Regions from separate parts of the Pseudonocardia xinjiangensis genome, predicted to be linked through region 3. Evidence: riboswitches for the same ligand, from Rfam matches in the RefSeq annotation. Region 3 holds a riboswitch; each other region holds the start of a gene.
The links. Region 3 has a riboswitch for S-adenosylmethionine ahead of thrC (threonine synthase). Riboswitches for the same ligand answer to the same signal wherever they lie in the genome.
Positions count from the first base shown of each region.

Region 1: it holds a riboswitch for S-adenosylmethionine, as region 3 does, so the genes downstream of both, ACQPZA_RS12350 (FAD-dependent oxidoreductase) here and thrC (threonine synthase) in region 3, are expected to answer to the same signal.
Region 2: it holds a riboswitch for S-adenosylmethionine, as region 3 does, so the genes downstream of both, ACQPZA_RS20290 (aminotransferase class V-fold PLP-dependent enzyme) here and thrC (threonine synthase) in region 3, are expected to answer to the same signal.

Region 1 is NZ_CP192009.1:2,594,460-2,604,923, forward strand. It holds gene ACQPZA_RS12335 (MmoB/DmpM family protein) at 1-19, shown strand, start outside; gene ACQPZA_RS12340 (NAD-dependent epimerase/dehydratase family protein) at 207-1,199, shown strand; gene ACQPZA_RS12345 (PPOX class F420-dependent oxidoreductase) at 1,129-1,560, opposite strand; SAM riboswitch class I at 1,792-1,885, shown strand; gene ACQPZA_RS12350 (FAD-dependent oxidoreductase) at 2,200-3,489, shown strand; gene ACQPZA_RS12355 (flavin reductase family protein) at 3,486-4,019, shown strand; gene ACQPZA_RS12360 (DoxX family protein) at 4,129-4,488, shown strand; gene ACQPZA_RS12365 (M20 family metallo-hydrolase) at 4,498-5,796, opposite strand; gene ACQPZA_RS12370 (NAD(P)-dependent oxidoreductase) at 5,881-6,762, shown strand; gene ACQPZA_RS12375 (PspC domain-containing protein) at 6,773-7,090, opposite strand; gene ACQPZA_RS12380 (acetylxylan esterase) at 7,188-8,219, opposite strand; gene ACQPZA_RS12385 (alpha-glucuronidase) at 8,439-10,464, shown strand, end outside.
Region 2 is NZ_CP192009.1:4,298,345-4,308,808, reverse strand. It holds gene ACQPZA_RS20310 (HAD family hydrolase) at 1-55, opposite strand, end outside; gene ACQPZA_RS20305 (TetR/AcrR family transcriptional regulator) at 117-695, opposite strand; gene ACQPZA_RS20300 (SDR family oxidoreductase) at 781-1,662, shown strand; gene ACQPZA_RS20295 (methionyl-tRNA formyltransferase) at 1,759-2,715, opposite strand; gene ACQPZA_RS20290 (aminotransferase class V-fold PLP-dependent enzyme) at 2,809-4,167, opposite strand; SAM riboswitch class IV at 4,204-4,319, opposite strand; gene ACQPZA_RS20285 (pyridoxal phosphate-dependent decarboxylase family protein) at 4,419-5,915, opposite strand; gene ACQPZA_RS20280 (alpha/beta hydrolase family protein) at 5,915-7,288, opposite strand; gene ACQPZA_RS20275 (MFS transporter) at 7,441-8,661, shown strand; gene ACQPZA_RS20270 (hypothetical protein) at 8,888-10,222, shown strand; gene ACQPZA_RS20265 (GNAT family N-acetyltransferase) at 10,241-10,464, shown strand, end outside.
Region 3 is NZ_CP192009.1:5,964,566-5,975,029, forward strand. It holds gene ACQPZA_RS28060 (MarR family winged helix-turn-helix transcriptional regulator) at 15-431, shown strand; gene ACQPZA_RS28065 (MOSC domain-containing protein) at 506-1,174, opposite strand; gene ACQPZA_RS28070 (hypothetical protein) at 1,171-1,596, opposite strand; gene lepA (translation elongation factor 4) at 1,678-3,525, opposite strand; gene ACQPZA_RS28080 (diguanylate cyclase) at 3,878-5,677, shown strand; gene ACQPZA_RS28085 (alpha/beta fold hydrolase) at 5,718-6,470, opposite strand; gene rpsT (30S ribosomal protein S20) at 6,631-6,891, shown strand; gene holA (DNA polymerase III subunit delta) at 6,985-7,953, opposite strand; SAM riboswitch class I at 8,094-8,208, shown strand; gene thrC (threonine synthase) at 8,218-9,501, shown strand; gene ACQPZA_RS28105 (dipeptide ABC transporter ATP-binding protein) at 9,524-10,464, opposite strand, start outside.

The DNA.
Region 1 (10,464 bases), 3.4 Mb from region 3:
GTTTTCGCTCCGTTCCTGAGATTGTGGTGTCCTGATGCCGGAGTGCGGTTGCGGAAAGTGAATTTCCCGTCCGCTGCTCGGGTGGCCGAAGCCTGAACGGCTGATTGTCGAGCGCGTCTGCGCCGACACGCCGGCATCCCCGACACGGCACCGGCGTCCGGTGGCTTCTGCCGACCACGCCGCGGCCGGGGGCTTCTGGAGGCCGGATGATGAAGATCGTGGTGACCGGTGGGGCGGGCTTCGTCGGAGCGAACCTCTGCCGCCTGCTGACCAGGCAGGCCGACGTGGAGGTCGTCGTGGTCGACGATCTCAGCTCCGGGCGGCTCGAGCACCTTCACGGGGTGCCCGTCGACGTCCGGGTGGCGTCGATCCTCCACAGGGACGCGTTGCGCCGGGCGTGCGACGGGGCGTCGTCGATCGTCCATCTCGCGGCCGCGGTGCCCGACGCGGACGGTGCCGTGAGGCACTGCCACGACGTCAACGTGACGGGCACGCTCGCGGTCCTCGACGTCGCCAGCGACGTCGACGCCCAGGTGGTTCTCGCGTCCTCCAGCTCGGTGTACGGGTACAACCCCACCCGGCCCAGGTCGGAGGACCTGCTCTGCCTCCCCGCCACTCCGTTCGCGGCCGGGAAGCTGGCGGCGGAGTCGTACGCGTTCGCCTACCGGTCCTGGTACGGGTTGCGGTGCACGGCGTTCCGCTTCTCCACGACCTACGGCCCATGGCAGTACCCGGATCGAGCGCGGCCTGCCGTCGTACCGGCGCTCGTCGCCGCCGCGCTGCGGGGGGACCCGCTGGTCGTCCACGGCGACGGCGAGCAGAGGCGGGAGCTCACCTTCGTCGAGTCCGCCGTGGAGGTCCTCGCGCGCAGTGCGCTGCAGCGCTCCTCGGACGGAGCGGTGAACCTGGCGGTGGGCGCCCCCACCACGATCAACGAGCTCATCACGGTGCTGTCCGATCTGCTCGGCCGGCGCCTCGCCGTCGAGCACCGCGCGGCCCGCGCCGGGGAGGTCCGCCACTGCGAGTCGTCGGCAGCCCGGGTGCAGCGGTTGTTCCCCGGCGTCCGGAGGCTGCCGATCGAGGAGGGACTCGTGCGCACGATCGTCTGGATGGAGAGCCAGGCGGGGGTCAGCGGAGCTTCGCGCCGTACACCTTCTCGACCGTCATCGCCATCAGCACCCTGCGGTCGGAGACCATGACCGACCGGTACTCGTCCCAGTTCGGGTGCTCGCCCGCGGCGTTGCGGTAGTAGTCCACCAGCGCCTGGACCTCGGCGCCGTCCGGGTCGGTGCCCGGACCGGTGAGGGTGACCGTGCCCTCGGCGGTGGCCCACGCCCAGCCGTCCGGGCTGGTGACCTCCAGCGCCGCCCGTGGGTCCCGGCGCAGGTTCGCGGTCTTGGCGCGCCCGTCGGTCATCGACACGTAGAGCACGCCGGCGTCCCGGTCGTAGAACGGTGTGACGGGGGAGAGCTGGGGGCGGCCGTCCGACTTGATCGTCGCGAGGACCCCGAGGCGGGCATCGGCGAGCAGCGTGTGCGGGTCGAATTGTCCGGTGGTCATGCTCGGCAAACCCGCCACCGGACGCGGGCTATTCCTGAACACGGGCAGCGTTGCACGTGATCAGCTGATCGCGGCGAGGTGGGCAGGGAGCGCGGCCACGTCGGCATCGTGACCGGCGTCCCGATCGGACGCAAGACAAGAGGACGTCGATCAACAACGGGGCCGCCTGCGGGGATTTCCGGCGCGTCACATCCTTGACACATCCATCGGGTGGTCGCCTACATTCATGGTCGTCCATCCAGAGCGGCCGAGAGACCTGGCTCGTCGAAGCCGCAGCAACCCGGTGCCTCGCGGTGCCGGGTGCTAACGCCAGGATCGATGGGAGACATCGTGCGTCGATCGCACGCACGGACCGCGGCCCTTCGCCTGTCGAAGTGGTTGCCGTCCATCTGGTCCAAGCGTCGGCACGTGGATCTGTGCCGCACGCAGGCCGCTCTGTGTCGCTGATCCGTCCCGGCCTCTCGGCCACCCCGTTCCCCGTGCGCTGACGCGCGTGGGTGGGCTCTGACGCACGCCTCCGTCGGGCCGCTACCTCCGGCGGTGCCCGCCGCCGGACGAGCCCTGTTTCGTCCACAGTGGACCTCTCCATGGACCCCCGTTGCGGGGATCCCTGCTGTCCAGTGTCGTGAGAGGACAGTCATGCCAGCGATCCCGTACGTCCCCGCGCCCCGCCGCACCCCGAGGTCCGCACGCACCGGAGTCGTCGACGTCGTGGTCGTCGGTGGCGGGGTGGTGGGTGCGGCGGCGGCCTGGCAGCTCGCCGGTCGCGGTCACGAGGTGCTGCTGCTCGAGCAGGCCGGGACCGGACGGGCGCGAGGCGTCACGTACGGATCGGCGGAGATCTACCGGCAGACCTACGCGGCGGAGCCGCACGTACGGCTCGCTGCGGCGGCCCTGCCACTGTGGCGCGAGGTGGAGGCACAGACCGGCGCAGCCCTGCTGCAGATCACCGGGGGCGTCGACCACGGCGACCCGTGGCGGACCAGGACGATCGCCGAGTCGCTCGCCGCGCGGGGTGTCGCCCACGAGTGGCTCGATGCCGGCGAGGCGTCGCGCCGGTGGCCGGGGATGGTGTTCAGCGGACCCGTACTGCACCAGCCGGACCGGGCCGGTCGCGTCCATGCCGGGCACGCCGTCGCCGCTCTGACCGCCGCCGCCGTCGCGCACGGGGCGGTGATCCAGCGTTCCACGCCCGCGACCGCGATCGCGGTGCGCGGGGACGATCTCGTCGAGGTCGGCACCCCGCGAGGCCCCGTCCGCGCCCGCCGCGCCGTGGTGGCGGTCGGGGCTGGCACCGCGGACCTGCTCGCCGGGCTCGTCACGCTGCCGCCGCTGCGCGTGACGCAGGAGCAGGTGGCGAACTTCCCGCTGCTGGGCGGCGCGGGCTCGGTCTCCGCCCGCCCGGCCCCGTGGCCGACGTTCATCCACCACACGGGGCCGGAGGACGGCTGGCCCAGCAGCGTCCGCGGCACGTCGACGGGCGAGGGATCGGTGAAGCTGGGGTTCCACGACGTGGGTCCGGAGCAGGGGCAGCCGCGCAGGCTGCAGGAGTACGTGGCCGCCTTCCTGCCGGGGCTCGACCATCGGCTACCCCAGCCGATCGGCTGTATCCGCACCTCGACGCCGGACGGGAGCTTCCTGCTGGACGCGGCCGGACCCCTCGTCGTCGGCGCGGGGTTCTCGAACCACGGGTTCACGTTCGCTCCGGCGCTGGGCCGGGTGCTCGCCGACCTCGCCACCGGGGTGCCCGACCGCGAACCGATGGCGGCTCTGCGATGGGAGGTACACGCAGGTCCTCGATCGCTGGAGCCTCGCCGCGGAGGCGGTGCCGACCTCCGAGATCAACCCTCCGGGCCTGCCGCGCAGCCCGGCCGGCTGACCCGACCCGGCACATCCGCACGTCCCGATCCGAACAGGGAGAGCGCATGAGCATCACCAGCAGGGCCGAGACGACGGAACCGGTGGTCGACGGGGCCGTCATGCGGGAGGTGCTCGGGCACTTCGCCTCCGGCGTGGTGGTCGTGACCGCCGCCGGGCCGTCGGGCCCGATCGGGTTCACCTGCCAGTCGTTCACGTCACTGTCGCTGGATCCGCCGCTGGTGAGCTTCGCACCGTCGCGCACGTCGTCGACGTGGCCCCGGATCCGGGACGCGGACACGTTCTGCGTGAACATCCTGGCGGCGGACCAGGAGCACCACAGCGCCGGGTTCGCCCGGTCCGGTGTGGACAAGTTCGACGGCGTGCGGTGGCGGGCCGGACGGTGCGGCGCGCCGATCCTGGAGGGGGTCTGCGCGTGGGTGCGCTGCGCGTTGCACGCCGAGCACGACGGCGGGGACCACACCATCGTCGTGGGCCGCGTGCTCGAGCTCGCCGCCGACCACGCCCGGGGTCCGCTGCTGTTCCATCGCGGCGACTACGGGCTCGTTCTGCCCCGGCCCCGTGAGGAGACGCGCCCGTAGATCACGGTCTGATGACGTATCATCAAAATTGCTTCAACATTCATGCTCTCCCGTCTAGGTTCTCGGGTGCCGAGCCCGGCGTCGCCGGGCTGTTCACTCGGGAGTCTTGATGAACGTCGTCGCCTGGATCCTGCAGATCGTGCTCGCCGTCGCCTTCCTGGGCTCGGGCGTGATGAAGGTCGTGCGGCCGAAGCCGGCACTGGTGTCGGCCGGCATGGGCTACGCCGAGGACTTCTCCGACGGCGCGATCAAGGCCATCGGGGCGCTCGAGATCGTCGGGGCGGTCGGCCTGATCCTGCCCTGGGTCCTGGACGTCGCGCCGGTCCTCACGCCGATCGCGGCGGTCGGGCTCGCGCTCGTGATGGCGGGCGCCGTGGTCGTCCACATCCGCCGCAAGGAGCAGTTCGTCCCGGCGCTGGTGCTGGGCGTGCTGTCCCTCGTGCTCGCCGTCCTGCGCTTCGCCTCCTGATCCCGGCGCTCACGTTGGGGCGAGCGCACCGTCGAGCATGCGGGCGAGGGTCTCGGTGAGGATGTCCACACCGGTGCAGAGGTCCTCGTCGCGGGTGAACTCCGCCTCGGCGTGGGAGATGCCCTCGACGCTCGGGATGAACAGCATGACGGTGGGGACGACGTCCTTCATGTTGGTGGAGTCGTGGCCCGCGCGGGTGCGCACGATCATCGACGAGACGCCGAGGTCCTCGGTGACCGTGCGCGCAAGTTCGACCCCCGCCGGCTGGTAGAGGTGGCCCTTCCAGGTGTGGGCGACCCGGCGCTCGATCTCGACGTCGGCCTTCACCTCGATCTCGGCGAACTGGCGCCGCAGCAGGGCGTCCGCCTCCGCGAGCAGGTCGTCCGACGGCGAGCGCAGGTCGAGGTGCATGTGCACCTCGCGGGCGACGACCACGGGGGAGTTGGGCACCACGGTCAGCTGCCCGCACGAGGTGTGCAGGTCCTCGCCGAACCGGTCGGCGAGCTCCCGGACCGCGACCACGGCGAGCGCCGCGCCGTACAGCGCGTCCCGGCGGTCGGCCATGGCGGTGGCGCCGGTGTGGGCCTGCGACCCGATCACCGCGATCTCGTACTTGTTCGCGGCCCACGTCGCGTCGACGAGCCCGAGCGTGGTGCCCGTCTTGTCGAGCTCGCGGCCCTGCTCGATGTGGATCTCCGCGTAGGAGCACACCTGCCGGTCGGTGCCGAAGACGTCCGCCTCGCCCAGGCCGTCGATCGCCCGGAGCGCGTCGCGGACCGTCACGCCCGCGGCGTCGGGGGTGTCGAGTGCGGTCGCCAGTGGCATGGCCCCGGTGAACACCGCGCTGCCCATCATCGAGGGCTTGAAGCGGCTGCCCTCCTCGTTGAACCAGTTCACGACGCCGATGTTGAACCGGGGCGTCTCGCCCGAGTCGCGGTAGTGGACCCGCAGGCGGTCGGCGGCATGTGCCGCGGCCAGCACACCGTAGGCACCGTCGAAGCGGCCGCCCCGCGGCTGGCTGTCGAGGTGCGAGCCCGCGAGCACGTAGGGCGCGCCGGGTACGAACTCGTGGAGGCCGAACATGTTGCCGACCCGGTCGTGCACGACGGTGAACCCGCGCTCGGTCAGCCACGCCGCGAGCCAGGCGCGGCTGCGGCCGTCCTCCGGGGTGGCGGCCTGGCGCTCGACGCCGCCTGCCGCGGTGGCGCCGATGGCCGACAGGTCGACGAAGTCGGCGAGCAGCCGGGCGTCGGCGCCCGGCCGGCGGGGCACGCGGGGGACGCCGGGTGCAGCATCGGTGGTGGTCATGAACGCTCCTCGGTCCGCACGTCGAAGGCCTCCTCCAGGCAACACCATCCAACCCGCTCCGGCATGGCCGATCCTGGACCTGTGATGGGATTTCTGGGTACGGGCCGGATGGGCCTGCCGATGGTTGCCAACCTCGTTCGAGCCGGCCACGAGGTCGTGGCCCACGATCTTCGGCCGGAGCTGGAGGCGACGGTCGTGGCGTGCGGGGCACGGTGGGCGGGCACGGCGGCCGAGGCGGCCGCGGTAGCCGACGTCCTGATCACGATGCTGCCCGGTCCTCCCGAGGTGGTGGAGGCGATGACGGGTGCCGGCGGCGCGCTGCCGGCGCTGCCGGCCGGTGCGACCTGGATCGACATGACCAGCAACGCGGCTGCCTCGGCCGAGCCGATCCGGGTGCAGGCCCTCGCCCGTGGCATCGATGTCCTCGAGGCGCCGGTCGGCGGCGGTGTCCCCGCCGCCGAGGACGGGTCGCTGAAGCTGTTCGTGGGGGGAGAGGCCGAGGTCCTCGAACGGCACCGCTCGGTGCTCGAGGCCGTCGGTGATCCGCAGCGCATCGTCCACGTCGGCGGCCCCGGCGCCGGGTACACGGCGAAGCTGCTGGTCAACCTGTTGTGGTTCGGCCAGGCGGTGGCCACCGCGGAGGCCCTCCTGATCGGCCAGCGCGCCGGGATCGACCTGGGCGTACTGCGCAGCGCGGTGGCCGACAGCGCCGCGGCCACCGACTTCGTCCGGCGCGATCTCGATGCCCTGTTCGCCGGTGACTACCTGACGTCCTTCGGCCTGGACCGGTGTTGCGAGGAGCTCGCGAACGTGACGGCCCAGGCCCGGGAGTACGGGTTGCCGGTCGAGCTGTCGGAGCTCGTCACCCGGATCCATCAGCGCGCGCTCGCCCGTTTCGGACCGGTCGACGGGGAGTTGCTGGCCGTGGCCCTGCTGGAGCACGAGGCCGGGACCGAGCTGCGGTGACGCCGGACGGTCAGGGGGTGTCCGTCTCGGGGGCGAGCATCCACACTGCTGCGTAGATGACCAGGCCCGAACCCGCACCGAGCACCGTCAGGGCGACCAGCCCGATGCGCAGCAGGGTGGCGTCCATGTTCAGGCTCTCGGCCAGCCCCCCGCAGACCCCGCCGATCATGCGGTCGGTGCGGCTGCGGCGCAGACGGAAGCTCGGCCTGGCCGTGGGCGGCACGGTGTCCGACGGCGGCGGAACAGCCTGCTCGGAGAACGGCGATGCGGGCGGCTCGACGCCGGCGGCGGAGGGGACTCGGGTCGTGGTGTCGGTCGTCTGTTCCATGTCCACGACTCTGCCGGGAGGCGGGCCGCGCCACCTCCGGGTGAGCCCTGGGACCGACCCCGGCCGGACCCTGACCGGCATGCCGGGGTGATCACGGTCAGGCGCGCGAACCCAGCGCCGCCAGCGGCGACGGCATGACCTGGCGCATCCACTCGAGCTGGCGCCTGCCGTGCACGGCGTCGCCCCCTTCGTGCCCGTTGAAGGGGTACACCTCGATCGCCGTGTCCGGACGCCGCGCGGCCCTGCTCCCGTAGTGGTTGTAGGCGGCGAAGACGGTGGAGGGCGGGCACACCGCGTCCCTCAGCGCGACGGAGAACTGGGCGGGAGCCGTGGCCCGCCGGGCGAAGTTGACGCCGTCCACATAGGAGAGTGTCTGCAGTGCGGTGTCGACCGCGTCGCGGTGGACGGACAGGTACTCCATCACCTCTCGCCACGGCCCCTGTTCGGTGAGCTCGAGGGCGCGCTCCGCGTGGCAGAGGAAGGGCACGTTCGCCTGGACCGCCGACAGGTCCGGCACGAGGCCGCCGACGGCGATGGCCAGGCCGCCGCCCTGGCTGGTGCCGAGCACCGCCACGCGGCCTGCGTCGACGCCGGGCAGTTCGCGCACCGCGTCGACGGCCCGTACCGCGTCGGTGATGAGACGGCGGTAGTAGTAGGCGGCAGGGTCTCCGATCCCGCGGGTGAGGAACCCCGGCGCGGCGGGCGCGGAACCGACCGGATCCGGGGTGTCGCCTCCCGAGCCGTACTGGCTGCCCTGGCCGCGGCTGTCCATCACCAGGTGCGCGTAGCCCGCCCCCACCCACGCCAGTCGCTCGTGGGGGAGCCCCCGTCCCCGTCCGTAGCCGACGTACTCGACGACGGCGGGGAGCGGCTGGTCGCCGTTCCCGCCGTGGCCCGCCGCCGGCCGGGAGAACCACGCCTCGATCGGCTGGCCGTCGAACCCCGCGAAGGTGACGTCCCAGGTGTCGACGAGCACGAGCCCGGTGTCGACCCGGTCGACGGCGAGAACGGCGGGAGCGTGCCGGGCCTGCTCCAGGGTCGAGGCCCACCACACGTCGAAGTCGGCGGGTTCCCTGACGTCGGGCAGGTAGTGCTCGAGCTGGGCCAACGGGAGGTCGAACTGTGCCATGCGCGTCCTCGTCCTCGGAGTCGCGGTCAGCAGCCAGTAGAGCACACACGCTTGCAGAAGAGTACGGACAGTGACTTCGTGCAGCTCACAGGCACAATGTCGCGGCCACCTTCGTGGCGGACGAGCATCGACTCTGCGGTGATTGTGCAAACGATGCAGGTTGCAGAGGATCATCACCGCCGCGAGGCTCGCCGGAGCCGCGCACAGGACAGGAGAGCCATGAGCGCTGGGCGCGATGCGAGGCCGCTCACCCCCACGATCGACCCGTGCTGGCTCGGACCTGCCGTCACGGCCGTGCTGCGCGGGCGGCACGCGAGCCTGCTGGGGTCCGGACCGGTCACGGACACCCTGCGCCAGGAACTGGAGGCGGCGGTCGGCCCCGCCGGCACGGTCGGCGGCGACCTGACGGGGGAACCGGTGCTCGTACTGGCCCGCCGCGATCTGCTGGCCGACGCCACCACTCTCACCGGTCCCGTGCGACGCGCCGTCGACGCGGCGGCCGGGCTGGGCGGGGAGGGCTTCGCCCTCGTCGGCGACGGCCGCTCCGCCGCGATCGTGGCCACCGGGGAGCGCGGCCTGCTGTACGGCTACTTCCACCTGCTGAGGAGCGCCGCGACCGCGGCCTCGGCCGACACGCTGCCCACGCTGGACGTGGTCCGGGAACCGGGCCTGCCCGTCCGGATGATCAACCAGTGGGACAACGCGAGCGCCGGGGACCACCTGGGCAGCGTCGAACGCGGCTACGCAGGCGACTCGATCTTCTTCCGTGACGGGCGGATGGTGGCCGACCGCCGCCGCATCGCCGACTACGCCCGCCTGCTCGCGTCCGTTGGCATCAACGCGGTGTCGATCAACAACGTCAACGTGCATCCCGCTGCGGTGCGCCTGCTGACCGACGGCCTCCCCGACGTGGCCGACGTCGCCCGCATCTTCCGGGGCTTCGGGATCTCCACCTACCTCAGCGTCAACTTCGCCTCGCCGCTCGTCCTCGGGGACCTGCCGACCGCCGACCCGTGCGACGCCTCGGTGGTGGCGTGGTGGGCGGGTGTGGCCGAGCGCATCCACCGCGAGATCCCCGACTTCGGCGGGTTCGTGGTGAAGGCCAACTCCGAGGGGCAGCCGGGCCCCTTCGACTACGGCCGCGACCACGTCGACGGGGCCAACCTGCTCGCGGGTGCACTGGCGCCCTTCGGCGGCAGGGTGTTCTGGCGCTGCTTCGTCTACGACCACCGCCAGGACTGGCGCGACCGCAGCACCGACCGCGCCCGCGCCGCCCACGACCACTTCGCGGCGCTGGACGGCCGCTTCGCCGACAACGTGGTGCTGCAGGTGAAGTGCGGCCCGATGGACTTCCAGGTGCGCGAGCCCGTCTCCCCGCTGGCCCTGGCCATGACGCGGACCAACACGGTGGTGGAGTTCCAGATCACCCAGGAGTACACCGGCCAGCAGGTCGACCTGTGCTGCCTGCTGCCGCAGTGGCAGGAGTTCCTCGCCTTCGACGTCAGCGGTGAGGGGGGCGACACCCTCGCCTGCGCACTGGCGCGCCGGAGCGCGTCGTCGGGTGTCTGTGCCGTGTCCAACATCGGCGACGACGCGAACTGGACGGGCCACAAGCTCGCCCAGGCGAACCTCTACGGGTTCGGCCGGCTGGCGTGGGACCCGGCACTGTCGCCGCGCGAGATCCTCGACGAGTGGGTCGCGCTCACCTTCCCCGACGCGGCCGACCTGCACGAGACCCTGGTCGAGCTCCAGCTGGGCTCCTGGAGCACCTACGAGATGTACACGGCTCCGCTCGGCGTCGGATGGATGGTCACGCCGCACACGCACTACGGGCCGGCCGTCGACGGCTACGAGTACTCGAAGTGGGGCACCTACCACTTCGCCGACCGCGACGGCCTCGGCGTGGATCGGAGCGTGGCCACCGGCACCGGCTTCGCGGGGCAGTACCCGACGGCGTGGGCGGAGCGCTACGAGCACCTCGAGACCTGCCCCGACGAGCTGCTCCTGTTCTTCCACCACGTGCCGTACCCGCACCGGTTGCACACCGGTGAGACCGTCATCCAGCACATCTACGACACGCACGTCGAGGGTGCCCGGCGCGTGGTGGCGATGCGCGACCTGTGGCGCTCGCTGGAGGGCCGCCTGGACGACGTCTCCTGGACGAACGTCATGGAACGCCTGGAGCGGCAGGTGGGGTCCGCCTGGGAGTGGCGCGACCAGGTCAACACCTACTTCTTCCGCAAGT
Region 2 (10,464 bases), 1.7 Mb from region 3:
AGTTGGTGTCGACGAGCGTGCCGTCGACGTCGAACACGGCGGTATCGAGATCCACGGGTGGCGGGTACCCGATGGCCCGGCGGCGGAAGCGCCGACGAGTGGGCGGGGTTGTCCGGTCAGCCCAGCGATGAGCTCGCGGCGCGCAGCTCGTCGAGGGCCTTCAGGAGGTAGGTGGCGAAGCCGTCCCCGGGCGCACGGTCGCCGTCGGACCATTCGGCGTACCCCCGCTTGAAGGCGAGGACGCCGAGCTCACTGGCGAGGGCGGCGGTCGGGTCGGGCACGCCGCGGGCGAGGAGGGCAGCGGTCATCGCGGCCGCGAGGCTGACGCTCTTGAGGGCGTCGCGCTCCTGAAGTTCGGCGCTGGCGGCGACGGCCGCCTTCAGCCGGGGGGCGATCTCCCGGCTCATCGGGCCCATCGCGGTCGATGCGCGCTCGAGACCGGCGGCGACCGCCTCGAGGGGGCCGGCGTCGGCGGGCGCCTCGGCGATGCCCTCGGCCAGCAGCCGGCTCAGGGTCTCCTGTCCGGCGACCAGCAGCTCGCGTTTGTCGGGGAAGTGCCGGAAGAAGGTGCTCTTGGTGACCCCGGCACGCTCGGCGATCTGTGCGACCGTGGTGGCGTCGTAGCCCTGCTCGGTGAACAGGTCGACCGCCGCCATGACGAGGCGTTCGCGTGCCCCCGGTTCCCACCGACCCATGGAGGCAGCATAGGTGATGGGACTGTGGTCCCATCATCCTGCTACGGTGATGGGACAAGTGTCCCATCACTTCGCGGGAGAGTCCATGAACGTCTTCATCACCGGCGGCACCGGTCTGATCGGATCCGCCGTCGTCGCCGAGCTTCTCGGCCACGGCCACACCGTCCTCGCACTCGCCCGCTCCGACGCCTCCGCGCAGGCCGCCTCGGCCGCCGGCGCCGAGGCGATTCGGGGAGGGCTGGCCGATCTCGACGTCCTGCGCGCCGGCGTCGCCCAGGCCGACGGCGTGATCCACCTGGCTTTCGCGAACGACTTCAGCAGCTCCCGAGCCCTCGCGAACGCCGTCGCCGAGGAAAGCGCCGCCCTCGCCACCCTCGGCGAGGCACTCGTCGGCAGCGGCCGTCCCTTCGTCGCCTGCTCGGGCACGCCCGCCGTGCCGGGCCGCGCCTCCACCGAGGCCGACCCGATTCCGACCGAGGGCCCGGTCGGTGGTCGCGGTCGTGCGGTCAGGGGAGTCCTGGGCCTGGCCGCGCGCGGGGTCCGGAGCTCAGCCGTCCGCCTGCCACGGACCGTCCACAACGAGGGCGCGGGCGGGTTTGCCGGTCTGTTGACCGGGATCGCGCGTCAGAACGGAGTGTCCGGCTACCCGGGCGACGGCGCCCAGCGCTGGCCGGCCGTGCACGCCCACGACGCCGCAGTCCTCTTCCGGCTCGCCCTGGAGCAGGCGGAAGCCGGCACCTCCTGGCATGCCGTGGGCGACGAGGGCGACCAGGTGCGTGACATCGCTGCCGTCATCGGCCGCCGGCTGGGCCTGCCCGTGGAGTCCGTGCCGGTGGAGACCTACGGCCCCCTCGGCGTCATCTTCGCGGCCGACCAGCCCTCGTCCAGCGCCCACACCCGGCAGGCGCTCGGCTGGGAGCCGAAGCACCCGAGCCTGCTGGAGGACCTGGAGAACATCCAGCCCTGACCGGCGGTCCGGGACACGGGTCCCCGACCCTGACCGCACTCACGTTCACGGGCGACTCGCGGACGGAAAGCGGGCGACTCGCGGGGTGGCGGGGTGTCAGGGGGCGGGGTGCGAGGTGAGGTAGCCGCCCATCCGCGTGAAGTACTCGGTGGCCGCGAGGTCCTGGCCGTCGTCGGTGCGGACCCGGTGGATCACCAGGCCCGGGTTGCGTCCGCGCCGCGCGTCGGCGCCCGACACCACCACGACCCCACCGGCACCGTCGCGGACGAAGATGCGTCCGGGCGTTCCGCCGTAGGGAGCGTCGGTGACGCCCGCGGCGAGCACCCGCAGCCGGGTGCTCCCGTGGAAGCAGTAGGCGTTGGGGTAGGGGTCCACCTGCGCGCGCACCAGGTTGGCGATGTCCCTCGCGGGCCAGCTCCAGTCGATCCGGTTGTCCTCGTCGCTGCGGCGGTGGAAGTAGCTCGCCCGGCTGCGGTCCTGCGGCTGCCAGTCGGTGCGCCCGGTGGCCAGCCGCTCCAGCCCGGCCACGGTGATCGGCCCGAACATGGCCAGGGTGCGTTCGAACAGGTCCACCACGGTGTCCTCGGCGCCGACCGGGGTGGCCCACTGCACGACGATGTCCCCGGCGTCGAAGTCGCCGTTCATCATGTGTGCGGTGACCCCGACCTCCGGCTCACCGTTGATCAGCGCCCAGTTCAGCGGCGCGAAGCCCGCGTAGGCGGGCAGCAACGCGTCGTGCACGTTGAGCGTGCCGAGCCGGGGGAGGGAGAACACGGCGGGCGAGAGCCACGTGCGCCAGTTGGCCACCACCATCGCGTCGGCGTGCGCGGCCCGCACCCGCTCGACGACCTCCTCGTCGTCGGCGCGGTTGCGCACCAGTACCGGGATGGCGTGCTTGGCGGCCAGCTCGGCCACGGAGTCGTTGAAGATCGTCTCGTACGGGTTGTCGCTCTCCGGGTGCGTGACGACCAGCGGGACGTCGTGCCCGGCCGCAAGCACCGCGTCCAACGTCCGGTGGCCCCACGTCATGTAGCCGAACACGACGACGCGCATCCAGCGCTCCCTCCCCGCGACAGGTGATCGGGAGGAGGATAACGGAAGGTTAGGTATGCCTGTCCAATGTTGCCGGTGGGCGACGGCCCGGCCTCACTCGGAGCTGCAGGCGGAGGCGCCCGTGCCGAGCACCAGGGTGCCGATGACGCCGAGCGGGTCGTGCTCGCGCGGGTCCGGGGTGGGCACCCACCGGCCGTCGACCACGCCGTAGGTCCAGCGGGCGCCCCGCGTCGTGAGCTGCGCCACCGCCGCCACCAGCCGGTCCACGTGCTCCTCCGTGGTGCTGATCCCGATGCTCGCGCGCAGCGCCTCACCGCTCTCCCCGCAGAGCTTGAGCAGCAGGGGGTGGGCGCAGAAGCGCCCGTCGCGGACGCCGATCCCGTGCTCGGCGGACAGGTAGGCGGCCACCAGCCCGGCGGGCCGGTCCGGGAGGGTGAAGCTGTGGACGGCGACCCGGTCGGTGCTGTCGGGCCAGATCCGCAGCGTCCGCAGGCCGGGCACCGTGGCCAGCCCTGCCTCGAGGCGGTCCGACAGGGCCTTCTCGTGCGCGTGGGCGGCCCCGTCGAGCAGCGGTGCGAGCTCGCGGCAGGCCTGCGCGAGCGCCGCCGCCCCGACCACGTTGGGAGTGCCGCCCTCGTGGCGGTGGGGCGCGGCCGCCCAGACCGTGCGGTCGATCCGTACCTCCCGCACCGCGCCGCCTCCCGCGAGGTACGGGGTGCCCTCGTCGAGCCAGTCGCGCCTGCCGACGATCGCGCCCGCGCCGTAGGGCGCGTAGAGCTTGTGGCCCGACAGCGCCACGTAGTCGATGCCGGTGGCCGCGAGGTCGACGCGCCGGTGCGGTGCGAGCTGGGCCGCGTCCACCACGACCCGGGCGCCCGCCCGGTGCGCGATGTCGACGAGCCGCTCCAGCGGCAGCGTCTCACCGGTCACGTTGGAGGCTCCGGTGACGGCCAGCAGCGCCACCGGTGCCGACGCCAGTGCGGCCTCGAGGTCGGCGAGGGTCTGCTCCACCGTCTCGGCGACCCGCAGCACGCGGTGGGCACCCGCCTGCCACGGCAGCTGGTTCGCGTGGTGCTCCACGTCCAGGCAGAGGACCGGGCCCGGGACGCAGCCGGCGAGCAGGTTCAGCGCGTCGGTGGTGTTGCGTGTGAACACCACCACGTCGTCGCTGCGCGCCCCGACGAACTCGCCGACGGTGACGCGCGCCGACTCCAGCAGCGCGGTGCTCACCTGGGACGCGTAACCGGCGCCGCGGTGCACCGACGCGTAGTACGGCAACAGCTCGGCGACGTGGGCGGCCACGGACTGCAGTGCCGGCGCGCTGGCGGCGAGGTCGAGGTTCGCGTAGGCGATGCTCCCCCCGGTGACCAGCGGCACCTCGAGGTCGGCGCCCACCACGCCGGGCAGGTCGGCGGCGCGGGCGGCAGCGGAACGGGCGAGTACGAGCGTCACAGCGGTCTCCTGGGAAGGGGACCCGCACCGGATGCGGATCCGCGCTTGCCACCGGGCACCCCGCCCGACGGCCTGGTCGTCACCCGGAGCACCCCGCCGCGGAGGAGGGTTGCCGGCCAGCGAGCCGGGGCTTGACGCTGGCGCTCATGACCTGGTGTGGACGTTACGACGGCCGCCGAGCGATCGTCAAGTTGCCCCTCCCGGCAGCCCGCCGCCGCCGTCGGCGCCACCGATCGAGGGCGGCAACGCGGTCACCCAGAGGTCGCCGGATCGACACGGTCGTCCGAGCTCTTCGCGAGACAACCTGCAGCTTCCGTCCGGAGCCGCTTCCACAAGGCTCTGACGTGCGAGGACTCCGTGGTGACCGATCCGATCGCCACCCGGATGGCGTAGCGTCCGTCGACGACGATGTGGGTGAGAAAGGCGGTGCCCGAGGCGTTGACGCGCTCGAGCACCGTGCGGGTCGCGTTGTCGTCGGCCTCCGGTCCGGCGCCGGTGACGACCCGCAGGCACACCAGGGAGAGCGATGGTTCCGCGGCGAGGGTGAAACCGGGGTCGGCGCGCACCAGACCGGCCAGCTCGTCGGCGAGCGCCACATGGGAGCGGATGTGCTCACGCAGCCCCGAGAGCCCGTGGCCGTGCACGACGGCCCACAGCTTAAGCGCACGGAACCGGCGCCCGAGCGGCACCTGCCAGTCCCGGTAGTCCACGACCGCGCCGGACTGGGTCGCCGCGTTGCGCAGGTACTCCGGGGTGATCGAGAGTGCGGCCGGGAGAACAGCGGCGTCACGCACCCACAGCAGCGAGGCGTCGAACGCCGTGAGCAGCCACTTGTGGGCGTCGGTGCAGAACGAGTCGACGAGCTCGACGCCGTCGAGCAGGTGGCGGTGCTCGGGACACAGCGCCGCCACGCCCGCCCATGCGCCGTCGACGTGCACCCAGGCCCCGTGCTCGGCGGCGGCACGCGCGATCTCCCGCACGGGGTCGACCGCGCCCGTGCCCGTGGTGCCGACCGTGGCGCAGACCAGCACCGGTCGGAGCCCGGCGTCGGCGTCGGCGCGCAACGCGTCGGCCAGCGCGGTGGGCGACATCGCGAGCGAGCGGGGGGAGGGCTCGACGATCCGCAGCGCCCGCGCCCCGAGCCCGGCCACACGCACGGCCTTGGCGAGCGAGGAGTGCGTCTCAGCGGTGACGTACACCCGCTCGGTGCCGTCGACGCCCCGCTCCTGCCACTCGGGGGAGCTGCGGTTCAGGGCGGCCAGCAGCGCCACCAGCGCGGCGGAGGACGCCGAGTCCTGGATCGAGCCGCCTCCGCCTCCCGTGAAGGCGAACGCCGGGCCCAACCCGAGCGCAGCGGCCAGCCCGTCCAGCAGTACCTGCTCGACCTCGGTGGCCGCCGGCGACGTCGTCCACAGCATCCCCTGTGCGCCGAGGCCACCCGAGAGCATGTCGCCGAGCAGCGAGTGCAGCGACGCGTTGGCCGGGAAGTAGCCGAAGAAGCCGGGATGCTGCCAGTGCGTGCTCGCCGGCACCACCACCCGGTCGACCTCGTCCAGAAGGGCCGTCAGCGGCCGCGGCTCCTCCGGCAGCCCGGGCGACAGCAGCGTTGCCGACAGCTGCTCGCGCACCCACCCGGGCTCGACGTCGGGTCGCACGGGCAGGTCTGCGAGGCCTGCCCGGTACTGCGCGATCCAGTCGACGACCGCGTAGCCGAGCCTGCGGAACTCCTCGGGATCGAGGTCGGACATCAGAAGCGCTCCCGCATCCATCCGGAGACGAGGTCGAGCACCTCCGGTGAGACCGTCGTCTCGATCGTCGAGTACTCGGTGATCGCGCCGGTGGCGGCGGGCTGCATGAGGTGGTTCAGCGCCGGGAACGTGCGGATCGTCGTGTCGGGGTCGCCGGCGAGCAGCGTCCGCAGTGCCGGCTCGCTCTGTGTGGGCGGCACCTGGAGGTCCTTGCCGCCGTAGAACGCGAGCACCGGAACCCGCAGCGCCCGCAGCGCGGGGGCCGGGTCGTAGGTGAGGACGGCGCGGTACGCCGGGGTGGCCGGCAGCTGCGCCTCGGTCTCCTCCGCCGTCGGGCGCTGGTCCTCCGGCAGAGCGGCGGTCTGCGCGGTGACCCGGTCCCGGGCGAGCTGCCGGGCCCCGTCGTAGTTCCCGGCCCGCAGCATCCCGCTGAGCTTGCGCACGTAGTCGATCTGGGCCTGGACCTGCTCCGGCGGAGCGCCCGCCTGCTGGAAGAGCAGGCGGTTCTGCAGGACGAGCACCTCCTCGCCCGAGACGGCGGGGGCCGCCATCAGCATGACGAACGCCACACCGGCGCCCGGCTGCTGTGCCACCAGCGGGGCGAGGTAGCCGCCCTCGCTGTGCCCGAACAGCCCGATCCGCGTGGGATCGATCTCGGGGCGGCTGCGCAGGAACGCGAGCCCGGCGAGCGCGTCGCCGGTCAGGTCGTCGTAGCTCGCCTGCTGCAGATCGCCGGTCGAGCCCCCCACGCCGCGGTCGTCCACCCGCAGCACGGCGTACCCGGCGCGCGTGAGCGTGTCGGCGAGCAGCAGGAACGGCTTGTGTCCCGCGATGGTCTCGTCGCGGTCCTGCGCGCCGCTCCCGGTGATCATCAGGACGGCGGTGAAGGGTCCGCGGGTCGACGGGAGGGTGAGCGTCCCGGCCATGGTCAGGTTGCCGCTCGGGTACGTCACCTCCTCGCTGCGGTAGGGGAACGGCGGCTTCGGCTCCTGCGGCCGCCCCGGCGTGGGCAGCGCGCCGCGGGACAGCGTGAACGGGACGGTCTGGCCGCCCTGGCTGTAGCTGCCGGTGATCGTCCCCGCGTCGCTCAGGGTGCCGTCGAACGTGGCCCCGCCCGGGACGTCGGGCAGCCGGAACGTGACCGCCTGGCCGTCGAGCCGCACGTCGTGCAGCGCCAGCGCGCGCAGGCCCTGGGCGGGGAGGTCGAAGGTGCCACCGTCGCCTGCCAGGCTCACCCCGAAGTCCAGCGGCGTCCCCGGGGTCTGGATGCTGCCGTGCCAGTCGCCGCTGATGTCCGGCGGTGCCTCCGCCGCAGGCGCGGAACATGCGGCGAGGAACAGCACCGCGATGAGCCCGAAGATCGTCCGTCGCATCCGCACACCGTAGTGACGGCCCGGACCACCGGATTCATCGGCGCGGGAGGCGCCGACGGGACGGCCGGGAGCGACCCGGCGAAACACCTGGAGTGACCGTTCTCACCGCGATTCGTGCAGCGCGAGCGCGCGTGACGGACCATGGTCTGTCGGTGAGCACGGAGACGCGCCCCGGCGTGGGGGAGCGGAGCCGGCTGCGGTTGCTGCAGCTGGCCGCCTTGACCAGCACCGTCGACCGTTTCGCCATCGCCCCCCTCCTCGTGGTGATCGGTCTCGACCTGAAAGCGCCGCTGTCGGCCGTCGCCGCGGTCGCGAGTGCGTACTTCCTGGCCTACGGCCTCATGCAGCCCGTGTGGGGGATGATCAGCGACCGCGTCGGGCGGGTGCGGGTGATGCGCCTGTCGCTGCTCGGTGCGGCACTCGCGGGCGTCGGCTCGATGCTCGCCCCCAACCTCCTGGTCCTCGGTCTGACGCGCACGCTCGCCGGTGGCTGCTTCGCCGCGCTCATCCCGGCCACCCTCGTGTACGTCGGTGACATGTGGCCGGCCGCCGTGCGCCAGCGCCCCCTGTCGGACGTCCTGGCCGCGTCCTCGCTGGGCATCGCCGTCGCAACCGCGGGCGCGGGACTGCTCGCCGACCTGCTCCACTGGCGGGCGGTGCCGGCCGTGACGGGCGTGGCCGCCGCCCTGCTCTGGGTCGCGCTGGCCCGGCTCCCGGAGCCCGACCGCGAACCCTCCACCGGCAACCCGCTGCGCTCGGTGGCCAGGGTGCTGCGCAACCGGTGGGCGCTGGTGGTCTTCGCACTGGTGTTCGTCGAGGGCATCGTGGTTCTCGGCGTCCTCACCTACCTGGCGCCCGCCGTGCAGGCCCTCGGGTCCTCGGCCGCGCTGGCCGGCCTGGTGGCGGCGTCGTTCGGGGTCGGGGCGCTCGCGTGGTCGCGCCTGGTGCGCTCGCTCGTCGGACGCTCGTCGGCGGGCGGGCTCGCCACCATCGGTGGCGCCCTGCTGGTGGCCGGCTGGGCCGTCCCCGCCGTCGCGGTCAACATCGCGACGGTGACGGTCGCCGGGCTGCTGCTGGGTGGGTCGTGGGCGTTCCTGCACACCACGCTGCAGAGCTGGGCCACCGAGGTGGTGCCCACGGAACGGGCCACGGCCGTGGCCCTCTTCGCCGCACTCCTGTTCCTCGGGAGCTCGGCCGGCACCGCCGCCGTCGGTCCGCTGGCCGACTCGGGGGCGTTCGGGACGGCGTTCCGGCTGGCACTGGTGGTGGCGGTGCCGCTCGCGCTGGCGGCCGCGCTCGCCCGCACCCGCTACGGCACCCGGACCGGGTCCGGCGACCCGGCCACCCCACCCCCACCCCCCGCCGCCGAGTAACCCACCCCGCCCCCACCCCCGCGAGTCGCCCGTTTCGCGCCCGCGAGTCGCCCGCCCTGACCCCGCGAGTCGCCCGATCTGCGCGCGCGAGTCGCCCGTTTCGGGTGCGCGAGTCGCCCGGGCCAGGGGTGGGAGCCTCACCGACCGGTCCTTACCGGCTGCGAACGGGTGGCGTCACAGCGCGGTCCGGGCGGGGTGGGTCCGGCATCCTGTCCCCGTGACGCGCATGCTCCCGGACACGCGGATCCGGCGAGCCGGGCTGACGTTCGACCTGGCCGCGGTGGGGGCGGGTGCGGCGCTCGTCGTGGCCGCCGCGCTCGTGGGCTGGCAGCTCCTCCGGGACGGGGTCGACATCTTCCTCGGCTTCCCGCCGCTGCTCGCGAGCTGGGCACCGCACGTCGGCCCGGGCACACCGGTCGCGATCGTCGTCGGCGTGCTCGTGGCGGCGCGCGGCCCGGCTCTCGCCCAGCGCCTGGCCTGGCGCCCCCTGCTGCTGCTCGCGTGGGCCGCGTCCGTGGTCTGGACGCTCGGACTGGCGCTCGTCGACGGATGGGCGGTCGGTGTGGCGGGACGGCTCGCCACCGACCAGGAGTACCTGTACGACGTCCCGCGGGTCACCGACATCCCGGCGATGCTGCGGACCTTCACCGACTTCATCCTCACCGACCAGCCCGTGCACTGGACCACGCACGTCGGGGCGCACCCGCCCGGTGTGTTCCTGCTGTTCGTGTGGCTGGACCGGATCGGGCTGAGCGGTGGCGGACCGGCGGGGATCGCCGTGATCCTGGTCGGGGCGTCGGCCTGCGCGGCGGTCGCCGTGACCCTGCGGGCGCTGGGATCGGAGGACGTCGCCCGGTCGGCGCTGCCGTTCGGCGTGCTGTTCCCCGGGGCCGTGTGGGTGGGGGTGTCGGCGGACGGGATGTTCGCGGGCGTGCTGGCCTGGGGCGTCGCCCTGCTGGCGGTCGGCGCGACCCGGCGGGGTCTGCGGGCCGACGTCACGGCCGTGGCCGGGGGCCTGCTGCTGGGGTTCGTGCTCTACCTCTCCTACGGGCTCGTGCTGGGCGGGCTGCTCGCGCTGGCCGTGCTGGTGGTGACCCGGAGGTGGCGGGCCGGCGCGCTGGCCACGGCGGGCGTGCTGGCCGTGGTCGCCGCGTTCACCGCCGCAGGCTTCTGGTGGTTCACCGGCCTGCATCTGCTGCGGATCATCTACGCGGCGAGCGCCGCCGCAGGCCGGCCCTACGAGTACTTCGTGTGGGCGAACCTCGCCGCGCTGGTACTGGCCACCGGCCCCGCGGTCCTCGCCGGGCTCCGCAGGCTTGCCGCCGCGCCCCGGTCGCTGCCGCTCGCACCGGCCCTGCTGGTCGCCGCCGCGGTCGTCGCGGTGCTCGCGGCGGACGTGTCCGGGCTCAGCAAGGCGGAGGTCGAGCGGATCTGGCTGCCGTTCGGGGTCTGGATGGTGGTGGGGTGCGCGCTGCTGCCGCCCCGGCACGTGCGCTGGTGGCTGGTGGCCCAGGCGGTGCTGGCGTTGCTGGTCAACCACCTGCTGCTCACGGTGTGGTGACACCGGCAGAATCGAGGTGTGCTGACCGCGGCGGACGAGCTCACCTCGGGTCCGCTCGTGCTGCGGCGGTGGCGACGCGCCGACGCAGAGGTCCTGTACCGCGTGGTGAGCGAGTCGCTGGAGCACCTCTCCCCGTGGATGGCCTGGGCCGCGCGCGGCTACTCGACGGCTGACGCGGTGGCCTACCTCTCCCGGACCGAGGAGCAGTGGGGCATCGACTACGACTACGCCATCATCGCTCC
Region 3 (10,464 bases):
TCCCGGTGCCCCGAGTGACAGGTCTGGTCGAGTTGCTTGACCGGTTGGACCGTGCGGTCGCCGCCGCACTGTCGCCGGTCACCTCGGCGGAAGGGGTCAGCCGAGATGGCTGGCGAGTGCTGCTGATGCTGGCCCGCGGCGGTGGTCGGAGCATGGGCGAGATCGCCTCGCACACCGCTCTGCCTGCCCCGACGGCCACCCGTGTGGTGGACCGGTTGGTCGCTGCCAAGCTGGCCTACCGGCGCACGGATCCGGAGGACCGCCGTCGCGTTCTCGTCCATCTCGCTGCGGACGGTCGCGCTGTGGTCGAACGAGTCTGCGGGCGCGTGGAACGCCGCGCAGGCGAAGCACTCGGCTCCCCCCACACCCCCGAGCGCGCCCAGCTCGCCGAACTCCTCGAAGCCCTGGCCTGCCAGGGCGTCAACGTCTGACCGACCTTCGCTCCCACGCCGCCTCCCCAGCAGCCTCGCCTCCCCGCCCACAGCCTCCCCGCCAGCCCCCCGGATCAGCCCCGCTTCACCCCGAGCGCGTTGTCCAGCCAGTCCCGCCCGCGAGCACCGAGGTGCTCGCGGGCAGCCACGATCATCGGCACCTGGCTGCGCTCGCCGGTGAGCGCAGCCATCAGGTGGGTCACCGTGACGCCGTGAACGGGACGGTCGAGCACACGCACGGAGTCGCCCGCCGCCACCGCGCCGGGACGTTCGACGGCCAGGTAGGCACCTGGCCGTCGGGCGGCGACGAACCGCCGGACGAGATCGGGCACGCCGCGGAACCCGGCGAACACCTGGCACGGGATCCGGGGGCCGCGGACCTGCAGCACGGTGTCCCCCACCTGCCAGCGCTCGCCGATCACGGCGCCCGAGCAGTCCACCCCCGACATCGTGAGGTTCTCCCCCACCCCGCCGGGCAGCACCGGCTGTCCGAGCTCGGCCGTCCAGAACGCGAGGTCGTCGACCGAGTAGGCGTACACGGCCTGGTCCGGGCCGCCGTGGTTCGCGACGTCGCACACCGTGTCGCCGTCGAGGCCGGTGGCCGTGAGCAGCACCGGGCCCTCGACCGGACGCTTGTCGATGCCGGAACGCCCGCTCTTGACCTTCGTCCAGTCGTCGGTGCGCACGACGGCCACGTTCACCGACTCGACCCGTCCCCCGGCCTGCGTGGCCTGCGTGGTCATCTCAGCGCTCCCCCGTCCCGAGGTCCCGGAGCGGGCGCTCCGAGCACCGTGTCAGCCGTGACCCGTCCCGCGTCGGTGTAGGGGAAGACAGCGAGCACCAGCACGGCCACCCCGAGCACCACCAGGCGCCAGAGCAAGTTGCCGCGTCCGCACAGCCAGCCGGCCGCGTAGGCGACCGTCAGCGGCACCGCCACCGCGTAGAACCCGGTGAGCTCCGCCGCGCGGTCGGCGACCGCCCCGGGCGCGGCGGCGAGCACGGTGACCGCGACGCCGATCCCGAGGGTCACCAGCAGCCCTACGAGAAGCAGCGTGAACCGCCGCTTCGACCGGCCGGCGAACACCCCGATCACCAGGACGACCACCAGGACGAGGCCGGCGACCCCCGGCGACTGCCCGCCGGGTGCCGCCGGAAGATCCGTCATGGGGTCATGGTAAGGGGAACGGCGATCATCGCCGAGATCATTCGCACCGGCGGCGCCCCATGATCAGGGCGGCGCCGACGCCTACTTCTTCCCGGACTTGGCGTCCCCCGCGGAGTCGGTGGACAGCGCCGCGACGAAGGCCTCCTGCGGGACCTCGACCCGTCCGATGGTCTTCATCCGCTTCTTGCCCTCCTTCTGCTTCTCCAGCAGCTTGCGCTTGCGAGTGATGTCACCGCCGTAGCACTTGGCGAGAACGTCCTTGCGGATCGCCCGGATGTTCTCCCGCGCGATGATCCGCGACCCGATCGCCGCCTGGATCGGCACCTCGAACTGCTGGCGCGGGATCAGCTCACGCAGCTTGGTGGTCATGGACGTGCCGTAGGAGTAGGCATCGTCCTTGTGCCGGATCGCGGAGAACGCGTCGACCGCCTCGCCCTGCAGCATGATGTCGACCTTCACCAGCTCCGCCTCCTGCTCGCCCGCCTCCTCGTAGTCGAGGCTGGCGTAGCCGCGGGTGCGTGACTTCAGGGCGTCGAAGAAGTCGAAGATGATCTCGGCGAGCGGCATCGTGTAGCGCAGCTCGACCCGGCTCTCCGACAGGTAGTCCATCCCGCCGAGCTGGCCGCGCCTGCCCTGGCACAGCTCCATGATCGTGCCGATGAACTCCGACGGCGCCAGTACCGTCACCTTCACCACCGGCTCGAAGATCTGCGCGACCTTGCCGGTCGGCCAGTCGGACGGGTTGGTCACCGTCATCTCGGTGCCGTCGTCCTTGATCACGCGGTAGACGACGTTCGGCGCGGTGGAGATCAGGTCCAGCCCGGCCTCGCGCTCCAGCCGGTCGCGGGTGATCTCCAGGTGCAGCAGGCCGAGGAACCCGCAGCGGAACCCGAAGCCCAGCGCCGCCGAGGTCTCCGGCTCGTAGGTGAGCGCGGCGTCGTTGAGCTGCAGCTTGTCCAGCGCCTCACGCAGGTCCGGGTACTCCGAGCCGTCGACGGGGTAGAGGCCCGAGTAGACCATCGGACGCGGCTCGCGGTAGCCCGTGAGCGGCTGCGTGGCGCCGTGGCGCTGGCTCGTGATCGTGTCGCCGACCTTCGACTGCCGCACGTCCTTCACGCCGGTGATGAGGTAGCCCACCTCGCCGACGCCGAGCCCGACGCTCGGCTTGGGCTCCGGGGAGACGATGCCCACCTCGAGCAGCTCGTGGGTGGTGCCCGTGGACATCATCTTGATCCGCTCGCGCGGGGTGATCTTCCCGTCGACCACACGGATGTAGGTGACGACGCCGCGGTAGGTGTCGTAGACCGAGTCGAAGATCATCGCCCGTGCGGGGGCATCGGGGTCACCGACCGGCGCCGGTGTCACCCGGACCACCTCGTCGAGCAGCTCCCGCACGCCGAGCCCGGTCTTGGCGCTCACCCGCAGCACGTCGTCGGGCTCGCAGCCCACGATGTGCGCGATCTCCGCCGCGTACCGGTCCGGGTCGGCGGCCGGCAGGTCGATCTTGTTGAGGACCGGGATGATCGTGAGGTCCTTCTCCAGCGCCAGGTACAGGTTGGCCAGCGTCTGGGCCTCGATGCCCTGCGCGGCGTCGACCAGCAGGACGGCGCCCTCACACGCCTCGAGCGCCCGGCTCACCTCGTAGGTGAAGTCGACGTGGCCGGGGGTGTCGATGAGGTGCAGGACGTGTTCCGTGGTCCCCACCTTCCACGGCAACCGCACGTTCTGCGCCTTGATCGTGATGCCGCGCTCGCGCTCGATGTCCATCCGGTCGAGGTACTGGGCGCGCATCGCCCGCTCCTCCACCACACCGGTGAGCTGCAGCATGCGGTCGGCCAAGGTGGACTTGCCGTGGTCGATGTGGGCGATGATGCAGAAGTTCCGGATCAGCTCCGGAGGGGTGAACGTCTGGTCGGCGAACGAGCTCACTCACGGATCCTTCAGGTATAGGTCCCTCTATCGTCCCATGCGGCGCCGTGAGCGCGGAGCCGCCGGTCACCCGGCCCCCGCGCACGCACCATGGAGCCGTACTGCTGTGGGGACGGGCTGCACGGAGCATTACGGCTCCGCAGTGCGCCGGCCCGGGCGGGCGCGACCTGGCGATCACCGTCAGCGGGCCGGACAGATCGCCGAAACCGGCCTCCCACCGGAGCGCATCTCGTGTCACCATGACCAAATCGTGGAGACTCAGGGCCGAGACGGAGCTCCGCGGTCCCCCCGTCGGGACCCCAGCCTCGGCGACCGATCCGAGCTGCCCGATGGCCTTCGCAGGGGGCGACCCGTGACTCCGCGCTCATCGGCCCTCGCCGTCCCGAGCGAGTGCGTACTCGTGAGGGGCGAGGCGAGCTGCCGCTGCGCACAGGACGCATGCCGGCTGACCGACCAGCAGATCCTGGTCCGGGCCACCGACAAGTTCCGCTGGCAGCAGCGGGGCACCTCGGCGGGCGCGGTGGCCGCCCGGATCGGGCTGGACGAGCTGCTCGCGCACGCCCGCAAGCACCGCCCGTCGCCACTCGTGTCCGAGCTGCTCCGGATGTGCATCCTGCTGCGCATCCTCGACCCGGTCCGTACCGCCCCTGGCCACCCCGACGCGGAGACGGTCGAGGCGGAGGTCGAGGCTCTGCTCCTGGAGTACACCGAGCTCGCCGAGCTCGATGACGACCCGCGCAGGCTCGGCGAGGCCGCCACGCTCCGCGCGCACCGCACCGCCGTCTTCCACCAGGGGGAGAACGCGCTCACCGACACCGCAGTCGCCCACGCCATCCTCACCGAGCTCACCGCCCCGGGTCCCCACGAGGACCCTGCAGAATGGTCGCGGCTGCTCTCGCGGAGTCTCAACGGGCTGGTCCTCGTGCTGCTCAAGCTCGGCTCGCACGAGCTGGCCGACGAGGTGTCACAGCGGGCGATCACCGTGTCCGAGGGCGGTGCGTCGTTGATGGACCGTCTCGTGCTCCAGCTCAACCGCGTCCGGCTGCAGCTGTCGTGGGCGCTGCGCCTCGAGCGTGGCGGACGCGATGCGGCCGCCGCCACCCGCTTCGTCGGCGCCGCGCAGACCGCGCAGACCGCCGCCCGGCTCTGGGCCGCCGCGCACGGCCTGCCCGAAGGCGGGACCGCGGCCATCGAGGAGTGCTCGATCATCGGAGCGGCGTACTCCTTGAAGCAGCCGGCGCCCGAGCACCTGGAGATGCTCGTCGCGCTCGAGCCGATGACCAACTTCACCGAGGACCGCATCATGCTCGCCATCGCCACGGCACGTTGCCTGCTCGCAGCGGGCGGTCCGGGCGACGCGGCGGCGGCACTCGCCCCGCTGCACCACGAGCTGCGCAAGTCCACCCCGGACGCCGTGCTCGCTCTCGCGCTGCACCGGGAGTTCGCGAGGATGGACGAGCTCGCCCACGGTGCACCGCGGCGCTCCGACGCGCTCGCGAGCTACGCCGAGGCGCTGGAGGCCGAGCTGTGGGCCCTGCGCGAGGCGCGCCTCACCGCGCTGCGCAGCCACTCCGAGCACCACCGGTTGGCCCGCGAGCACGGCGCGGTGGCCGCCCAGGCCCTGCAGGACCCGCTCACCGGGCTGCCGAACCGGCGGGCGCTGGACATGCGGCTCGTCGAGGCCACCACCACGCCGGCACTCCAGCCGTGTGCCGTCGCCCTGATCGACCTCGACCGGTTCAAGGACGTCAACGACGCCCGCTCCCACGCCGCGGGCGACGCCGTGCTGCGCGAGGTCGCCATGTGCCTGCGCACCATCCTGCGTTCCCAGGACCTCGTGGCCCGCTACGGCGGCGACGAGTTCGTCGTGGTCATGCCGGCCACGCCGCTGCCCGAGGCGCGGGCGGCGCTGCAGCGGGCCACCGACGCCGTGGCCGCACTGCCCGCCGATGTCGCCGCCGGCGTCACCATGTCGGTCGGGGTGGTCCGCGCCCCGCTCGACGGCGAGCCCGAGGTGGCGCTCGCCGCCGCGGACGCCGCCATGTACCGGGCCAAGCACTCCGGTGGCAACACCGTGGTCACCGGCGCCGTTCACGCCGGCCGCGTCATGTCCACAGTGCCGTCGAGCGCGGCCACCGTTCCGCCCGAGTAGCTGCCGTCACCGGCGGCACGCCGATGTCACGGGGCCGGGGTCACTGGGAGTCCAGGAACCGGGCCAGCACCGCCGCGCCCCGATCGGGATCCTGGGTCATCCACCAGTGCCCGAGCCCGTCGAGCACCTCCTCACGAGCACCCGCCCGCACCGCGGCACGGTGGCGTTGCTCGACCGTGCCCACGAAATGATCCTCGGTGGCCACCACCGAGAGCCCCGGGCGGGCCGCCGCAGCCTCCAGCCCGGCCCCGAGCTCCGCCAGCACCGGCTGCGCCGCCGAGCGGTACAGCGCGAGGATGCACTCCCCCATCGTCGCGTCGAAAGCAGGCGCGATGCGCTCGGCGACCTCAACAGCCATGCCGCGCTCGGCCAGGTTCGCCACCACCTTCTCCACCGGGATGTCCAACCGCTCCTCGATCGCCGCCTCACCCACCCCGGGGGTCTGCCAGTCCTGCGCCAGGTCGTGCCACACGTAGTCCGGATCGAAGATCCCCACGACATCGGAGCACCAGCTGCGCAGCAGGTCGGGCCGGGTCATCGCGACGTTGAGCACGTGCCCACCGCCCCAGTCGTGACCCACCAGGTCGACCGGGCGCCCGATGGCCTCCAGCTCGGCCACCAGCCAGTCGCGGTACTCCTCGACCGTCGCGGTCCAGCCCGGCGGCACCGGGGCCCCGAACCCCGGCGGCGAGAGCCGCACCTGGTCGGCGTGGCCGAGCGCGGACAGCCGCTCGCTCAGCGGCTCCCACAACGCCTCGGTCTCCGGATTGCCGTGCACCAGAACCACCGTCATGCGATCACCCTAGGCCGACCGCGGGAGCTGCCCGGCCGGGCCGATTTCCGGCGGCCCCCGCCGGGCTGTAACATGGACCGCTGAGCGCCCGGCGTGAACGCAGGATCCCCCGCCGCCGGTGCGGACCGGAACAAGGCGAAGAAGAACTCGAGGCATTCGCGTGGCCAACATCAAGTCCCAGATCAAGCGGGTCAAGACCAACGAGAAGCGCCGCCAGCGCAACAAGTCGGTCAAGTCCGCCGTTCGCACCGCCGTGCGGCGTTTCCGCGAGGCTGCGGAGGCCGGCGACACCGAGAAGGCCACCGAGCTGCAGCGGGCCGCAGCCCGTGCGCTCGACAAGGCGGCCAGCAAGGGCGTCATCCACAAGAACCAGGCCGCCAACCGCAAGTCGTCGCTGTCCAAGCGCGTCGACGCGCTCTGACGAGGCGCCAGCTCCAGCTCACAACGGCGCTGCCCCCCGGGGGCGGCGCCGTTGTGCTGTGTCATCGCCACAGCGCCGACCCTCCGGTTGCGCTCAGCGTGACTCGCGCGCCGCGCAGATCCGCAGCACCGCGCGTTCCAGCGCGTACCCCGCGTCGGCCGCCGCCCCCTTGACGTCGGCGTTCACCTCGGCCGCCGCGTCGAACGCGACCGCGAGCGACTCGGGCTGCCACGCCCGTACCTGGGCCTGAGCTTTGCGCACCTTCCACGGCGGCATGCCCAGCGTGCCCGCGAGCCGATTGGGGTCGCCCCGGCCGGCCGCACCCACCCTGGCCAGGGTGCGCACCCCGTCGGCCAGCGCGTCGGCCACGAGAACGGGCGCCACCCCCAGCACGAGCGCCCAGCGCAACGCCTCCAGCGCCCCCGCCCGGTCGCCGGCCATCACCTTGTCGGCCACCGCGAAACCGGACGCCTCCGCGCGGCCCCGGTGGTAGCGGCGCACGGCCTGCTCGTCGACGGTGCCGCCGGTGTCGGCCACGAGCTGGCCCGCCGCGGCAGCGAGCTCCCGCAGGTCGGACCCGACCGCCTCGATCAGGACGCCCACCGCGGCGGGGGCGATCCGCCCACCGGCGCGTCGCACCTCGGAGCGCACGAAGTCGGACCGCTCCTCGGAGCGGGTGATCCGGTTGCACGTGGTGACGACGGCGCCACCCTTGCGCAGCGCGTCGGCCAGCGCCTTGTTGCGGGCGCCCCCCGCGTGGAGCACGACCAGGACGATGCCATCGGCCGGATCGGCCGACTGCTCGACGATCGCCGTGGCGAGCTCCTTGCCCACCTCGTGGGCGGCCTGCAGGACGATGACCCGGCCCTCGGCGAACAGCGACGGGCTCAGGTTGTCGGCCAGGTCGACCGGGGTGAGGTCGGCGGCCCGGTAACGCCGCAGCTCGGCGCCGGGCTCACCCGCCCGCACCTCCGCGACGACCTGCTCGACCGCCCGCTCCACCAGCAGCTCCTCCTCGCCGAGGATGAGGCGCAACGGCGCGGGCGGAGGGGGCGCGGACATGCCGTCCATGCTTGCGCACGCCACCGACATCGCGTGACCCGGCTCCCAGAATCCGGACAGGACTTGGGTCCGCAGTGGATCGTGACGTAACGTGTCTGACATCTGACGGCTGCTCGACCAGCCGCGGAACAACTTCACATGGCTCATCCAGAGGGGCAGAGGGAACGGCCCGGCGAAGCCCCGGCAACCGGCGATGCGCGTCCGCGCTCGATCACGGTGCCAATTCCGACCCGCATGGTGCGGGGAAGATGAGGAGATCTTTCGATGACCCTGACTGCCTCCACGCGTCCCGACGGCGGATCCACCGCCGCCTACGACCTCGGGCCCGCGCGCGCCCTGTCCTGTCGGGAGTGCGGCCACCAGATTCCGCTCGCGGCCGAGTTCGCCTGCCCCCAGTGCTTCGGCCCGCTCGAGGTCGCCTACGACTTCGGCACGGTGACCCGTGAGTCCATCGAGGCCGGCCCCAAGTCGATCTGGCGCTACCGGCAGCTGTTGCCCGTGCCGTCCACCGTGCAGGAGCACCCCAACACCGAGCCCGGTCTCACCCGCCTGATCAAGGCTGACCGGCTGGGCGCCGCGCTGGGGCTGCGCAACCTCTGGGTGAAGGACGACACCGGCAACCCGACCCACTCCTTCAAGGACCGCGTGGTCGCGGTGGCGCTCGCCGCCGCGCGCGAGCTCGGGTTCTCGGTGCTCGCCTGCCCGTCCACGGGCAACCTCGCCAACGCCGTGGCCGCCGCAGCGGCCCGCGCCGGGTGGGACTCGGTCGTGCTCATCCCGTCCTCGCTCGAGCAGGCGAAGGTGCTCACCACCGCCGTCTACGACGGCACCCTGCTCGCCGTCGACGGCAACTACGACGACGTCAACCGGCTGGCCACCGAGCTCGCCGCCGAGCACGAGGACTGGGCGTTCGTCAACGTCAACGTGCGGCCGTACTACGCCGAGGGCTCCAAGACCCTGGGCTACGAGGTGGCCGAGCAGCTCGGCTGGCGGCTGCCGGAGCAGATCGTGGTGCCCGTGGCGTCGGGGTCCCAGCTGACCAAGGTGGACAAGGGCTTCACCGAGCTCGGCAAGCTGGGCCTGGTGGAGCCCACGCCCTACCGCGTGTTCGGGGCGCAGGCCACCGGCTGCTCCCCCGTGGCCAAGGCGTTCGAGGACGGCCACGACGTGGTGCAGCCGGTGCGCCCGGACACGATCGCCCGCTCGCTCGCGATCGGCAACCCGGCCGACGGCCCCTACGTCCTCGACGCGGTGCGCCGCACCGGGGGTGCGGTGGCGCACGTCAGCGACGCCGAGGTGGTCGACGGCATCCGGCTGCTCGCCCGCACCGAGGGGGTCTTCGCCGAGACCGCGGGCGGGGTCACGGTGGCCACCGCGAAGAAGCTCGTGGAGTCGGGCAAGCTCGACCCGGACGCCGAGACCGTGCTGCTGATCACCGGCGACGGCCTCAAGACCCTCGACGCGGTCGCCGGCCAGATCGGCCCGTCGGCCACGGTGCCCTCCACCAGCAAGGCCGTGCGCGAGGCGCTGGCGGCGCGCGGGCTCTGAGCCGGGGCGGCCCCCGGCGCGGTCACGAGGCGCTGGGGGCGGCAACCTCGGGTTGCGCGTCCCGGATCGTGTGCCAGATCGCGCGCCTGCGCTGCTGTTCGGCCGGGTCGGCCACGGGCGCCGAGGCGAGGAGCCGTTGGGTGTAGCGGTGGCGCGGCGCCTGCAGCACCTGGGCGGTGCTCCCCTGCTCGACGATCCGCCCGCGGTGCATGACGCCGACCCGGGCCGCGAGCGCGCCGATCACGGCGAGGTCGTGCGAGATGAACAGGCAGGCGAACCTCAGCTGTGCCTGCAGGTCCCGGAACAGGTCGAGGATCCGGGCCTGCACGGAGACGTCCAGGGAGCTGGTCGGTTCGTCGGCGATCAGGAGGTCGGGGTTCAGGGCGATGGCTCTGGCGATGCCGACCCGTTGACGTTTGCCCCCGGAGAGCTCGTGCGGGAACCGGTCGCGTGTGGAGGTCGGGAGCTGCGCGGCGTCGAGCAGGTCGTCCACCCGGCGGCTCAGGTCGCTGCCGTGCAGGCGGGTGTGCAGGCGCAGCGGCTCGGCCACGCTGGCGCCGATGGTGGCCCGGGGGTTCAACGACGACGCGGGGTCCTGGAAGACCATGCCGATCCGGCCACGGGCGCGCCGCAGGGCCTTGCCGCGCAGCGCGGCGAGGTCGTCGCCGGAGAGCCGGATCGCGCCCCACTCTGGTCGCACCAGGCCGGTGATGGCCGCGGCGATCGTGCTCTTGCCCGAACCCGACTCACCGACGAGCCCGTACACCTCTCCGGCGGCGACGTGCAGACTCACCCCCTCCACGGCCGGGACGTCGAACCGCCCGCGGTAGGTCACCCGCAGGTCCTCCACGGTCAGGATGCCGGCGCCGTCGACACGGATGCCGGGCTGCTCCGGCGCGGGGACCGGCGGGGCGGCGGGCAGGGACACCACGGCGTCGAGCAGTTGGCGCGTGTACTCCTCAC